3 regions of the Branchiibius hedensis genome follow, and region 2 is predicted to be linked to each of the others. Evidence: riboswitches for the same ligand, from Rfam matches in the RefSeq annotation. Region 2 holds a riboswitch; each other region holds the start of a gene.
What was found. A riboswitch is a leader RNA that binds a small molecule or an ion and turns the genes downstream of it on or off. The one in region 2 is predicted to bind S-adenosylmethionine.
Positions count from the first base shown of each region.

Region 1: linked by a shared signal. The riboswitch ahead of DR843_RS13830 (LLM class flavin-dependent oxidoreductase) and the one ahead of DR843_RS03705 (aminotransferase class V-fold PLP-dependent enzyme) in region 2 are both predicted to bind S-adenosylmethionine.
Region 3: linked by a shared signal. The riboswitch ahead of DR843_RS17785 (amino acid ABC transporter permease) and the one ahead of DR843_RS03705 (aminotransferase class V-fold PLP-dependent enzyme) in region 2 are both predicted to bind S-adenosylmethionine.

Region 1 is NZ_UESZ01000001.1:2,854,936-2,858,937, reverse strand. It holds gene DR843_RS13835 (RrF2 family transcriptional regulator) at 36-497, shown strand; SAM riboswitch class IV at 568-678, shown strand; gene DR843_RS13830 (LLM class flavin-dependent oxidoreductase) at 724-1,902, shown strand; partial or broken gene DR843_RS13825 (NtaA/DmoA family FMN-dependent monooxygenase) at 1,917-3,086, shown strand; gene DR843_RS20865 (hypothetical protein) at 3,152-3,283, shown strand; gene DR843_RS13820 (LLM class flavin-dependent oxidoreductase) at 3,280-4,002, shown strand, end outside.
Region 2 is NZ_UESZ01000001.1:736,297-740,298, forward strand. It holds gene DR843_RS03700 (DUF4097 family beta strand repeat-containing protein) at 1-610, opposite strand, end outside; gene DR843_RS03705 (aminotransferase class V-fold PLP-dependent enzyme) at 776-2,215, opposite strand; SAM riboswitch class IV at 2,280-2,394, opposite strand; gene DR843_RS03710 (GAF domain-containing protein) at 2,425-3,600, opposite strand; gene DR843_RS03715 (NAD(P)/FAD-dependent oxidoreductase) at 3,707-4,002, shown strand, end outside.
Region 3 is NZ_UESZ01000001.1:3,645,431-3,649,432, forward strand. It holds gene DR843_RS17765 (acyl-CoA thioesterase) at 1-463, shown strand, start outside; gene upp (uracil phosphoribosyltransferase) at 445-1,086, opposite strand; gene tadA (tRNA adenosine(34) deaminase TadA) at 1,199-1,654, shown strand; gene DR843_RS17780 (crotonase/enoyl-CoA hydratase family protein) at 1,659-2,540, opposite strand; SAM riboswitch class IV at 2,611-2,727, shown strand; gene DR843_RS17785 (amino acid ABC transporter permease) at 2,801-3,763, shown strand; partial or broken gene DR843_RS17790 (amino acid ABC transporter ATP-binding protein) at 3,760-4,002, shown strand, end outside.

The DNA.
Region 1 (4,002 bases), 2.1 Mb from region 2:
GTTAGGCTGACTCCAGAACCCTGCGTCGACGGAGGATGGCCGTGCAGATTTCGGCGAAAAGCGACTACGCCGTGCGTGCTGCCCTGGAGATGGCCGCCCGTGCCCCCGACCTGCTGACGATCGACGCGATCGTGCAGGACCAGGGCATGCCGCGTAAGTTCGTCGAGGCCATTCTCGGCGACCTGCGCCGGGCCGGAATTGTCCGCACCCAGCGTGGTTGCGCGGGTGGCTACACCCTGGCCAAGCCGGCATCGGAGATTGCCATCGGCGACATTCTGCGCGCCGTGGACGGGCCCCTCGCGGAGGTGCGGGGCCTGCGGCCGCATGAGACGACGTACGGCGGGGTGGCCTCCCATCTGCCCGATCTGTGGGTGGCCGTGCGGTCCAGTCTGCGGCAGGTGCTGGATGAGGTGACGGTGCAGCAGCTGCTCACCGGTGCGCTGCCGGCCAAGGTGCGTCGGCTCAACGACGTCGAGGACGCCTGGCTCCCTCGCTGACATGGCCCTCAAATCCCACTCTGAGAGTAGGGATTAGACATCACGGCTGGTTTGTTCTAGCCTCACAAATGGTTATGAGTGTCAGCGACAAGCCCTGGCTTGCTGACCGGCAACCCTCCTGCGCGGTGGGGTGCTCCAGGTGATGACCCGGCACTTCCGACCGGAGGTGCAAGCGCGAATGTGCATGGCGGCGCCGACCGCGATGCCCGGAAGAGATGGGATAACCATGTCTGACCTTCATCTGGCCGTAGCCCTCGATGGTGCCGGTTGGCACCCGGCCGCCTGGCGCGAGCCGGACGCCCGTCCGGGGGAACTGTTCACCGCCCGCTACTGGACCGACCTGGTGCAGCAGGCCGAGCGCGGGTTGCTCGACCTCGTCACCATCGAGGACGGCTTCAGCCAACAGGCCGACCACCACGAGGCCGCCAGCGAGCGGACCGACCGGGTGCGTGGCCGGTTGGACGCCAACCTCGTGGCCGCCCGTGTGGCACCGACCACCTCGCACATCGGCTTGCTGCCGACAGTGGTTGCTCCGCACACCGAGCCGTTCCACGTCTCGAAGGCCATTGCGACGCTGGATTACGTCAGCACCGGTCGGGCCGGTGTCCGGGTGCGCTCGAGCGTCAGCCCGCAGGAGTACGGCAACGTCGGGCGGCGGCCGGTGCCCGAGCTGCCCGGCGACGGGGTGCCAGCGGCACTGACCCGCATCCTGTTCGGCGAGGTCGAGGACTACATCGAAGTGCTGCGCCGGCTCTGGGACAGCTGGGAGGACGACGCGGAGATCCGCGATGTGGCAACCGGTCGCTTCGTCGACCGCGAGAAGCTGCACTACATCGACTTCGAGGGCTCCGAGTTCAGCGTCCGCGGCCCCTCGATCACGCCGCGGCCACCGCAGGGGCAGCCACTGGTCTCGCTGCTGGTGCATCAGCAGGCTGGTTACGAATTGCTCGCGCGCAGTGCGGATCTGGGGTTCGTGACCCCGGCCGACGCCGCGGACGCCCACAACATCTCCACCGCGGTCCGCGCCGCCACGGCACAGGCCGGCCGGACCGCGGGGGAGGTCAACCTCCTCGGCGACGTCGTCGTCTTCCTGGACGACACGTACGCCGCCGCTGCCGCGCGCAAGGAGCGGCTCGACGTACGTGATGGGGCTGAACTGCACAGCGACGCAACGATCTTCGTCGGCACTCCCGGCGAACTTGCCGACCTGATCCTGGACTGGCAGTCCGCGGGCCTGGACGGGGTGCGCCTGCGCCCGGGTGCCCTGCCGCACGACCTGAGCCAGATCACCGACGCCCTGGTGCCCGAGTTGCAGCGGCGCGGAGCGTTCCGGACGGCGTACGACGCCACCACCTTGCGGGGGCACTTCGGCCTTGTCCGGCCCGCCAACCGCTACGCCGCCTGAGAGGAAACACGGACATGACCAAGCAGATCCACCTGGCCGCCCACTTCCCGGGCGTCAACAACACGACGGTGTGGAGCGACCCGCAGGCGGGTAGCCACATCGAGTTCGACTCCTTCAAGCGGTTCGCGCAGATCGCCGAGCGCGGCAAGTTCGACTTCCTGTTCCTCGCTGAGGGGCTGCGCTTGCGGGAGCAGAACGGCAAGATCTACGACCTGGATGTCGTGGGCCGCCCGGACACGTTCACGATCCTGGCGGCGCTGGCCGCGGTGACCGAGCACCTTGGGTTGACCGGCACGATCAACTCCACCTTCAACGAGCCCTACGACGTGGCAAGGCAATTCGCGTCGCTGGATCACCTGTCCGGTGGGCGTGCGGCGTGGAACGTCGTGACGTCCTGGGATGCGTTCACCGGTGAGAACTTCCGCCGCGGCGGCTTCCTCCCGCAGGATCAGCGCTACGAGCGGGCCCGGACCTTCCTGCAGACGGCTGCGGAGTTGTGGGACTCGTGGGGTCCGTCGGATCTGCTCGCGGACGTCGACTCGGGGCAATTCGTCTCGCGGGTCGACGCTGGTGCTTACGGCCACCATGACGACCACTTCGACATCAGTGGCCGCTTCAACGTGCCGTCCCCGCCGCAGGGTCGCCCGGTGATCTTCCAAGCCGGCGACTCCCACGATGGTCGGGAGTTCGCGGCCTCCTCGGCGGATGCGATCTTCAGCCGGCACGGGACGCTGGAGGACGGCAAGGCGTTCTACGAGGACGTCAAGGGCCGCCTGGCCAAGTACGGTCGCCGGCGCGACGACCTGCTGATCCTGCCCGCAGCGACCTTCGTGCTTGGCGACACGGATGCCGATGCGCAGGAAAAGGCAACCGAGGTGCGCCGGCAGCAGGTCAGCGGGCAGACCGCTCTGCGGTTCCTGGAGCAGTTGTGGAACCGCGACCTGTCGCACTACGACCCGGATGGTCCACTGCCGCAGGAGGATCCGGACCTGGGCGAGCACACGATCGCGCGCGGTCGGGCCAGTGTGCGTCGGCACGACGACATCCTCGAGACGGCACGCTCCTGGCGGGCCAAGGCCGAGGCGGAGAAGCTGTCGATCCGCGAACTGATCATCGAGGTCACCGCGCGGCAGAACTTCGTCGGCTCGCCGGAGACCATCGCGACGACCATCAACGACTACGTGCAACAGGACGCCAGCGATGGCTTCATCCTGGTGCCGCACATCACCCCGACGGTCTTGCACCGTTCGTGGACCAGGTGGTGCCGTTGTTGCAGGAGCGGGGCGTGTTCCGCACTGACTACGAGGGCGCGACGTTGCGGGAGAACCTGGGTCTGCGGCCGCAGACCGAGCAGGGAATCGTGGAAGGCGTTGCGTCGTGAGCGCCGACCGAGGCGAGGAAACGAGCGCAGCGAGGCCCGGAGCCGAGGCCAGAGGCGCGACCAACAACACCGTGACGACTCCGTTGTCCGTGCTGGATCTGGTGCCGATCTCGACCGGTTCAAATGCGCCGGAGGCATTGCGCAACAGCATCGACCTCGCCCAGCGTGCGGAGTCCCTCGGCTACGCCCGGTACTGGTTCGCCGAGCATCACCTCAATCCAGGTGTTGCAGGGACGTCGCCGGCCGTCGTCCTCGCGTTGGTTGCCGGTGCCACCGAGAGCATCCGGTTGGGCTCTGCTGCAGTGCAATTGGGTCATCGCACGGCGCTGTCCACGGTCGAGGAGTTCGGCCTGCTGGACACGTTGCACCCCGGTCGTTTCGACCTCGGCCTCGGACGCTCCGGTGGCAAGCCGCCGGGCTCGGAGACGCGCACACCGCAGGCGCCAGAAGGTCGTGTCCTGGACAACGGCTTGGTCATCCCGCCGGCCTTCGACTACTCGCAGTTGCTCGGCTCGCCACGGATCGCCTTGTCACAGGCGCTGTTGAAGCAGCCCGGAGCGACGTCGCAGCCCTACACCGAGCAGGTCGCGGACATCCTGGCGTTGATCGCCGGCACCTACCGCGCGGAGAACGGCGAAGAGGCGCACGTGGTCCCTGGCGAGGGCGCCGACCTGCAGATCTGGATCCACGGCAGCAGTGCCGGGGAAAGTGCGCAGGTC
Region 2 (4,002 bases):
CCGCGGTCGAAGAGATCGAAGTCTTCGCGCTCAGCAGGTCCAGCGTGATGTCGCCGGACACCGTGTTGAGTTTGACCGGGTCGACCCGACTGCGGTGCACCGTGATGTTGCCGGAGACGCCATTGGCCTTGAGCGCACCGACCAAACCGTGCAACTCGACGGTGCCCGACACGGTGTTGACGTCGACCGAGTCGGTGATGTGGTCCAGGGTGACGCCGCCGCTGACCGTGTTGATCTTGGCTGGCCGGGTCAGGCCGCTGGCCAACACCTGCGCCGAGACCGTGTTGATCTTGGCCGTGACCCCTTCGGGCACGGCGATGGAGAGGCGAGCACGGTCCTGCGCTGCGGAGGATCCGAGCCGCTTGAGCGTCTCCCAGATGTTCTCGCCCTCGGCTTTGAGGTGAGTGACCTTGAGGGTGTTGCCATCCCAGGTCACCTGCAGCGGACGGCCGCGCAACTCATGTATTTCGAGAGTTGCTCCGGCCGCATCGCCGTGCGTGACCACGTCGACCTGGCCGCCGACGATCGACACCGAGACGGTGCGAACGGTGGCCGGCTGGTCCTCGCCGATCTTCAGCGTTTGCGGTTCGCGAATCTCCCAGGCCTGCATCTACCTCTCCTGTCACGATATATCGCGTTGTCGGGAACACGTTATATCGCGAGTGGGATGCGCGGCAAGCACGGTTTCCCCCGACTTCTGCAGCGCAACTCACCGTGGCGTTGCCGAAACAGGTGAGTTGCGCTGCAAAAGTGGGGGAGGAGCGCGGGTGGGCCGCTACCAGGGCCGCGGCTGGCTCAGGTCCCGCGGGTCGCCGATGGCTTCCCAGCCCTGGCCGGGCACGTGCCGGTAGGGCAACGCGGAGCCGGAGGTGACCAATCGGCGTACGCCGGCGATCAACCGCTCCACGTGATCAGGGGTCGTCGCCAGTCCGAGGCTGGCCCGCACGGCAGCAGCGCTCTGCCCCACGACGGTGTCACACAGCAGGTGCGCGCAGAATCGTCCGTCACGGACCGCGATGCCGTCCTCGTCCGAAAGCACCTGCGAGACAAGCGAACTGTCCCATCCGTCCACCGTGAAGGTCACCACGCCCACGTTCGGGCGGTCGGCGCCGAGCGCTGCAACGATGCGGACGCCGGGGATCTGGCCGAGGCCGTCGCGCAGTCGGGTCGCCAACGCCTCCTCGTGCCGGTCGACGGTCTCGCGGTGCCGGGCGAGTGTCACGCAGGCGGCCGCAATGGCGATGGCGCCCAACGCATTCGGGGTCCCGCCCTCGTGCCGCGCCGGCCCGGTGTGCCACTGGATCCCGTCGCCGGACACAGTGTGCGTGGCGCCGCCTGCCGGAAGGTACGGCTCGGCGGCGTCCAGCCAGTCGGCGCGGCCCACGAGGGCGCCCGCACCGTACGGCGCATACATCTTGTGACCGGAGAACGCGATCCAATCCGCGCCGAGGTCGTCAAGGTCCACGGCCCGGTGCGGCACCAGCTGCGCACCGTCGACGACCACTCTGGCGCCGAACTGCGCTGCAATGAAAGCTAGTTCGCGTACCGGCCACACTTCGCCAGTGACGTTGCACGCGCCGGTCAGCACTACCAGTTTGGGCGCCTGCGGGTCGGCGGCGGTCAACGCCGTGCGCAGCAGGTCGGCGGCCTCCTGCACACTGCCCGGCACCCGCAGCGCCGTCGTGTGCTCCGCCGGCCACGGCAGGAGCGCGGCGTGGTGGGCGGACTGCCAGGCGAAAACCTGTGCGTCCTGGGGCAATGCGTGGGCGAGCAGCCGCAGCGCGTCGGTGGTGTTGCGGGTGAAGATCACCTCATCGCCCGGGCGGGCCCCGACGAACCGGCCGACCTCGGCGCGGGCCTCTTCGAACCAAGCCGTGGTGATGCGGCTGGCGAAGCCGGCGCCGCGGTGCACCGAGCCGTAGGTCGGGCTGACCTTGTCGACTGCCTCCTTGACGGCGACCAGGGCCGGGGTCGTCGCGCCGTGGTCGAAGTTGGCGATGTCCACGACCGTGCGGTGCACCGTGGGTACGCCGATCTCGTGGGCGACCGTGCGGGGCAGACCGGTCGCGGTCAGCGGCCCGCCACTGCGGCGGGGCAGATCCGTGACGATGCTCAACCGCCGCGAACTGGGGTGCTCGGGGCTGGGGAGCACGCCCGGGGCGTGATCGGTGAAGCCGCTGCTCGGCGTACGTGTGATGCTCGTGACTGTGCTCATAGCGATGCTCCTCGTCGGTCCTAGGGACCAGCGAGCGCGCCGAAAAGGGGGCGAGCGGAGAACTGGTCCGCGCTTGCCGTCACGCTGCTGCGATCCGGCCGGGTCGTCACCCGGAGCACCCCACCGCGGAGGAGGGTTGCCGCTCAGTCAGCCGGGGCTTAGGACTGAGACTCTTGACCTGGAAAAAACTGTAGCAGCGTGCGGCGCGATCAGTCGCACACCACGTCGATGCCGTCCGCAATGCGGTACGGCGCTGCCACGATGAGGGCGCCAGCGGCCCGCCGCAACCGGCTGATCTCAGCCCGGACCGCCACCTCGTGACCTCTGTCCCCGTACAACCGGGTGCTCAACGCAGCGGCGGTCAGACCCAGGGGCGTGCCGACCAGCAGGCGCAGGATCTGCGCGTGGCGGCGACTGAGCGGCACCGTCCACGGCTGGTCATCGTCACCAGACAGGTGCAGCGTGTCGTCGCGGCCCAGTCGCGCGGACAGCCGCCGCGGACTCGGCGCGGGGCGCACCAACCAGCCGTCCCCGACGCGCTCGGGAAAACACATGCCCAGACCGGGCACGGCCAGCAGTCGATCGGCCCGCGGCGCGGCGATGCGATCGCGGACGCTGACGCCCTCCCGGTGGGCCACCCAACCGTGGTCGTCGACAAGCAACAGCGGACTGCCGGCGGTCGCGATCAGGTGACTGGTCCGCTCACGAAGCCGACGCAACTGCTGCTCATGGTGTTGCCACAGCGCACCCTGCGCCAGTTGCACAGCGCTGTCCACCAGCGCCACCAGCGCCGGGTGCAAGGTCATGGCCGGGCCGCTGACGTCGACGATCCCCAACAGCGAGCCGTCCCTCGGGTCATGAACCGGAGCAGCGGTGCAGTACCAGGGGTGCTGGCGCTGCTCGAAGTGTTCGGCGGAGAACAGTTGCACAGGAGCCTGCTCGGCCAGTGCGGTGCCGATCGCGTTGGTGCCTACGTAGGTCTCCGACCAGTGCGCCCCGAGCGCGAAGCCCAGCGAATCCGCCTGTCGCAGAATGGCCGGCGAACCTTCCCGCCACAGGATGACACCATCCCGGTCGGTGATGACCACGATGAAGAGCGAGGCGTCGGCGACGCTGGTCAGCACGGTTCGGATCCGGTCGGCAACCAACGCCAGCGCACTGTCCGAGCGCCGGGCGTGCACCTGGTCGATCGGCAGGATGTCGCGGTGCAACGGGCGATCGGGATCCAGGCCGAGGGACATCATTCGGGCCCACGAGCGGGCGACGACCGGACGGGGGCGTTCTGATGGTTTGGACCCGGACATGACGGCATCGTGCAAACGCACCAACTGCCGTGCGTGCAGGCCCAGGTCCACACCGGGCGCGACGGCTGCCGCTGACGTCATCAGAACTCACTTTCGTCGCATGCAACGTGCTGCAACGGTTCCGCCCCGGGGGTGCGGGGCAGTGTGCTGTAGATCACACCGTACGACATGAAGGAGTTGAGAGCCCATGACCCAGACTGCCGAGCATCCGACTGAAACGGCGATTGACGCACAGTCACGCGCCGACGCCTGGTTGGCCGCCTTCGAGACCGCACTGCGCAACCGGGACATCCCGGCGGCGACGGCTCTCTTTGCCACCGACAGCTACTGGCGCGACCTGGTGTCGTTCACCTGGAACCTGGCCACGGTGGAGGGACGCGAGGGTGTCGGAGATCTGCTCGCCGAGACGCTCGAGCGCACCGATCCCGCGTCGTTCGCGACGAGCGAGCCGCCCACCGACGACGACGGGGTGGTGACTGCGTG
Region 3 (4,002 bases), 2.9 Mb from region 2:
TGCGTTGTCGATGACGGTGCTGATGACTCCGCAGTACGCCAACTTCAGCGGCAACGTGCACGGCGGCCACATCCTCAAGATGCTCGACGAGGTCGCCTATGCGTGCGCGAGCAAATACGCGCGGCAGTACGTGGTCACGTTGTCGGTCGATCGGGTGGTCTTCCGCGAACCGATCCACGTGGGTGAACTCGTCACCTTCGACGCCGGGATCAACTACGTCGGTCGCACCTCAATGGAGGTCGGCATCCGGGTGACCACGGAAAACGTTGCGACACAGAGCATCCGGCACACGAACACCTGCTACTTCACGATGGTGGCGCTGGACGCGGACAGGCGACCGATCGCCGTACCGCCCTTCGAGCCGGTCAGCGAGGTCGAGAAGCGGCGCTGGAACGACGCGCTCCGCCGCCGCCGCATCACTCAGGACGTGGAGCAGGCGCTCGATCAGTCGACCACGCCGTAAAGCCGGTCGCCCGCGTCACCCAGCCCCGGCACGATGTAGCCGTGCTCGTTGAGGCGCTCATCCACCGCCCCGGTCACCAACGTGATCGGGATCGTCAGGTCGGCCAACTCCTCCGCGACGGCATCGATCCCTTCTGGCGCGGACAGCAACGTCACGGCAGTGATGTCGTCCGCGCCGCGCTCGGCCAGGTATCGGATCGCCATCGCCAGCGTGCCGCCGGTCGCCAGCATCGGGTCGAGCACGTAACACTGCCGCCCGGTCAGCACATCGGGCAGCCGGTTGGCGTAGGTGATCGCCTGCAACGTCTCCTCGTCGCGCTGCATCCCCAGGAAGCCGACCTCGGCCGACGGCAGCAGTCGCACCATGCCATCGAGCATGCCCAGGCCGGCGCGCAACACCGGCACGACCAGCGGCTTGGGGTTGCTCAGCTTGATCCCGGTGGTCGGGGCGACCGGAGTCACGATGTCCTTGGGTTCGACGCGCACCTCGCGGGTGGCTTCGTAGGCCAGCAGCGTGACCAGTTCGTCGGCCAGCCGACGGAACGTCGGGCTGTCGGTCTCCTTGTCGCGCAAGTAGGTCAGTTTGTGGGCGATCAGCGGGTGATTGGCGACGAGGACGCGCATGCCTGAGACTCTACTTGTGAGCGCCGACCGAGCCGAGGAAGCCGAGCGGAGCGGACGCCGCGCGTCGTCAGTGCGAGGGGAGGGTAGAGGCGCGACCCGAGGACTTGTGGACGTGTCGCCGTACGCCGATTGGCTGGGTCTCGCATTGGACCAGGCTCGCGTCGCGCTCACCACCGATGACGTCCCGGTGGGCGCGGTCATCGTCGACGCCGGCGGTGGCGTCATCGGAGTGGGCCCGAATCGCCGTGTGGCAGACGCGGATCCGCTGGCGCATGCCGAGATCGTTGCGATCCGGGCAGCGGCTGCGACACTGGGGCATTACCGGCTCGATGACTGCACGATCGCGGTCACGCTCGAACCATGCCTGATGTGCGCCGGGGCGATCATGCAGTCGCGGATCTCGCACATCGTCTTCGGTGCGTGGGATCCCAAGGCCGGCGCGTGTGGCAGCGCCTGGGACGTCATCGCGCAGAACCCGTCACCGCACCGGGTGGACGCAGTCGGTGGGATCCGGCAGGCCGAGTGCGCGCAGATTCTCACCGATTTCTTCCGCGCGCGGCGCAGGTGAGGCCCTACTCCTGCCAGGGGTAGAACGGCGGCATGTCGCTGGACGTGCGACCGGTGAACTCGGTGTCGCGCTTCTCCAAGAACGCGCGCACGCCTTCCTCGCCGTCGGCGAAACTGGTGTAGTACATCGCCAGGGAGTCGATCCGGTGCGCTTCGATCGGGTGCGGCTGCGCACTGTTGCGGTACATCATCTGCCGGGTCAACGCGATACCGACCGGCGAGCGGCCGTCGATGAACGTGCGCGCCAGGGCGTACGCCGCGGGCAGCAGTTGGTCGGGTTCGTGCAGGGAGCGGACCAAGCCACCCGCCAAGGCTTCGTCGGGGGAGAGGATGTCCGCGGCGTACGTCCATTCCAGGGCGCGGGAGATGCCCACGATGCGCGGCAGGAACCACGACGAGGTGGCCTCGGGCACGATCCCCAGGCGACCGAAGACGAATCCGATCCGCGCCTTGGTGGAGGCCAGGCGGATGTCCATCGGCAGCGTCATGGTCGCGCCGATGCCGACGGCGGCGCCGTTGATCGCGGCGATCACGGGTTTGGTGCACGCGTAGATCGCCAGCGAGACGCGGCCGCCGGTGTCGCGGACACCTTCGAAGATCACCGGGTCGTCCAGGCGCTCGGTCAGGTCCTGCACGGTCGGCGCAAGCCCCGGGGTGAGGCCGAAGACGTTGCCCTCCTTGGTCAGGTCCATGCCGGCGCAGAACGCCCGGCCGGCGCCGGTGACCACCACGACGCGGGTCTCATCGTCGGTGCTGGCGCGGGTGAAGGCGTCGACCAGCTCGTTCGCCATCGTGACGGTGAAGGAGTTCAACTGCTCGGGCCGGTTGAGGGTCAGCGTGCAGATCCCGTCCACGACGCTGTAGTCCAGGGTTTCGTAATCGCTCACGGATCGATCATCGCGCACGGCTGACCTGCGGAGTTGACGGGCCACGGAATCAATGTCTACTCTCCCGATAGGCATTGAGCGTCGACGACAAGCCCTGGCTGGTCGACCAGCAACCCTCGTTCCGCGGTGGGGTGCTCCAGGTGAAAGCCCGGCCCGTTAGCGAACCCCGCGCGGGCAAGCGCATTGACGCTGGCCCCGGCCCGCGTCACGAAGGTCGTCGGCTGAGGCCGTGGCCTTCGGTGAACCCGTTGGAGTCGTCCATGTCCTCACCTCCCGGCTACGCCAAAACGGCGGTCGCGCAGGTCGCCGATGACGCGCCGCCGACCGCTGATGCCCCGCGCCGTGTCATCCCGCAACGCCATCCGTTGCGCTGGGTGGCCGCGGCCGTCGTGGCAGTCCTCGTCGCCATGGCGCTCAACGCCCTGATCACCAACCCGTTCTTCCAGTGGGACCGCTTCGGCTACTGGTTCACCAGGCCCGTTGTGCTGCAGGGGCTTTGGATCACCATCAAAGTGACCTTCGCTGCAGCGGTGCTTGGCTTTCTCGGTGCGCTGGTCCTCGCAGTGGCCAGGTTGTCCAGCAACCCGCTACTGCGCGCGGTGAGTTGGACCTACACCTGGTTGTTCCGGTCGATCCCGCTGATCGTGATCCTGCTCTTCCTGGTCAACTTCGGCGCGCTCTACAAGACGATCAGTCTGGGCGTTCCGTTCGGGCCGGAGTTCTTCCGCTTCGATGAGTCCCGGCTGGCCACCGACCTGGCGCTCGCGATCATCGGTCTGTCCCTGGCCGAGGCCGCCTACGGCTCGGAGGTCGTGCGTGCCGGCATCCTGTCGGTCGACCAGGGGCAGCACGAAGCGGCAGCGGCGCTGGGTCTGCCGAAGAGCTACCAGTTCCGCAAAATCGTTCTGCCACAGGCGCTTCGCTCGATCGTGCCGAACTTCGTCAACCAACTGATCGGCTTGATCAAGGCCAGTTCGCTGGTCTTCTACGTCTCGCTGCTCGACCTCTTCGGGCAAGTTCAGACGCTGGGGAGCACCTACCCGGGCGACATCATCCCGCTGTTGCTGGTCGCGACCGTCTGGTACGTCATCCTCACCAGTGTGCTGTCGGTGGTGCAGTTCTACGTCGAGCGGCACTACGCCCGCGGAGCCGTCCGGACCCTGCCGCCGACACCGCTACAACGGCTGCGGGCGTTCCTCGGTCGCAAGGCGGTGGCGGCATGAGCACGGCAACCGTCGCCTCCGCCGGGATCCAGGTCGAAGGCGTGACCAAGAAGTACGCCGACAACGTGGTTCTCGACAACGTCCACCTGACCGTCCGGCCGGGTGAGGTCGTCGTCATCATCGGCCCTTCCGGGTCCGGGAAGTCGACGCTGTTGCGCACGATCAACCACCTGGAGAAGCCGGACCTGGGTTACGTGCAGGTGGGTGATGAACTGATCGGTGTCCGCGAACACGGTTCT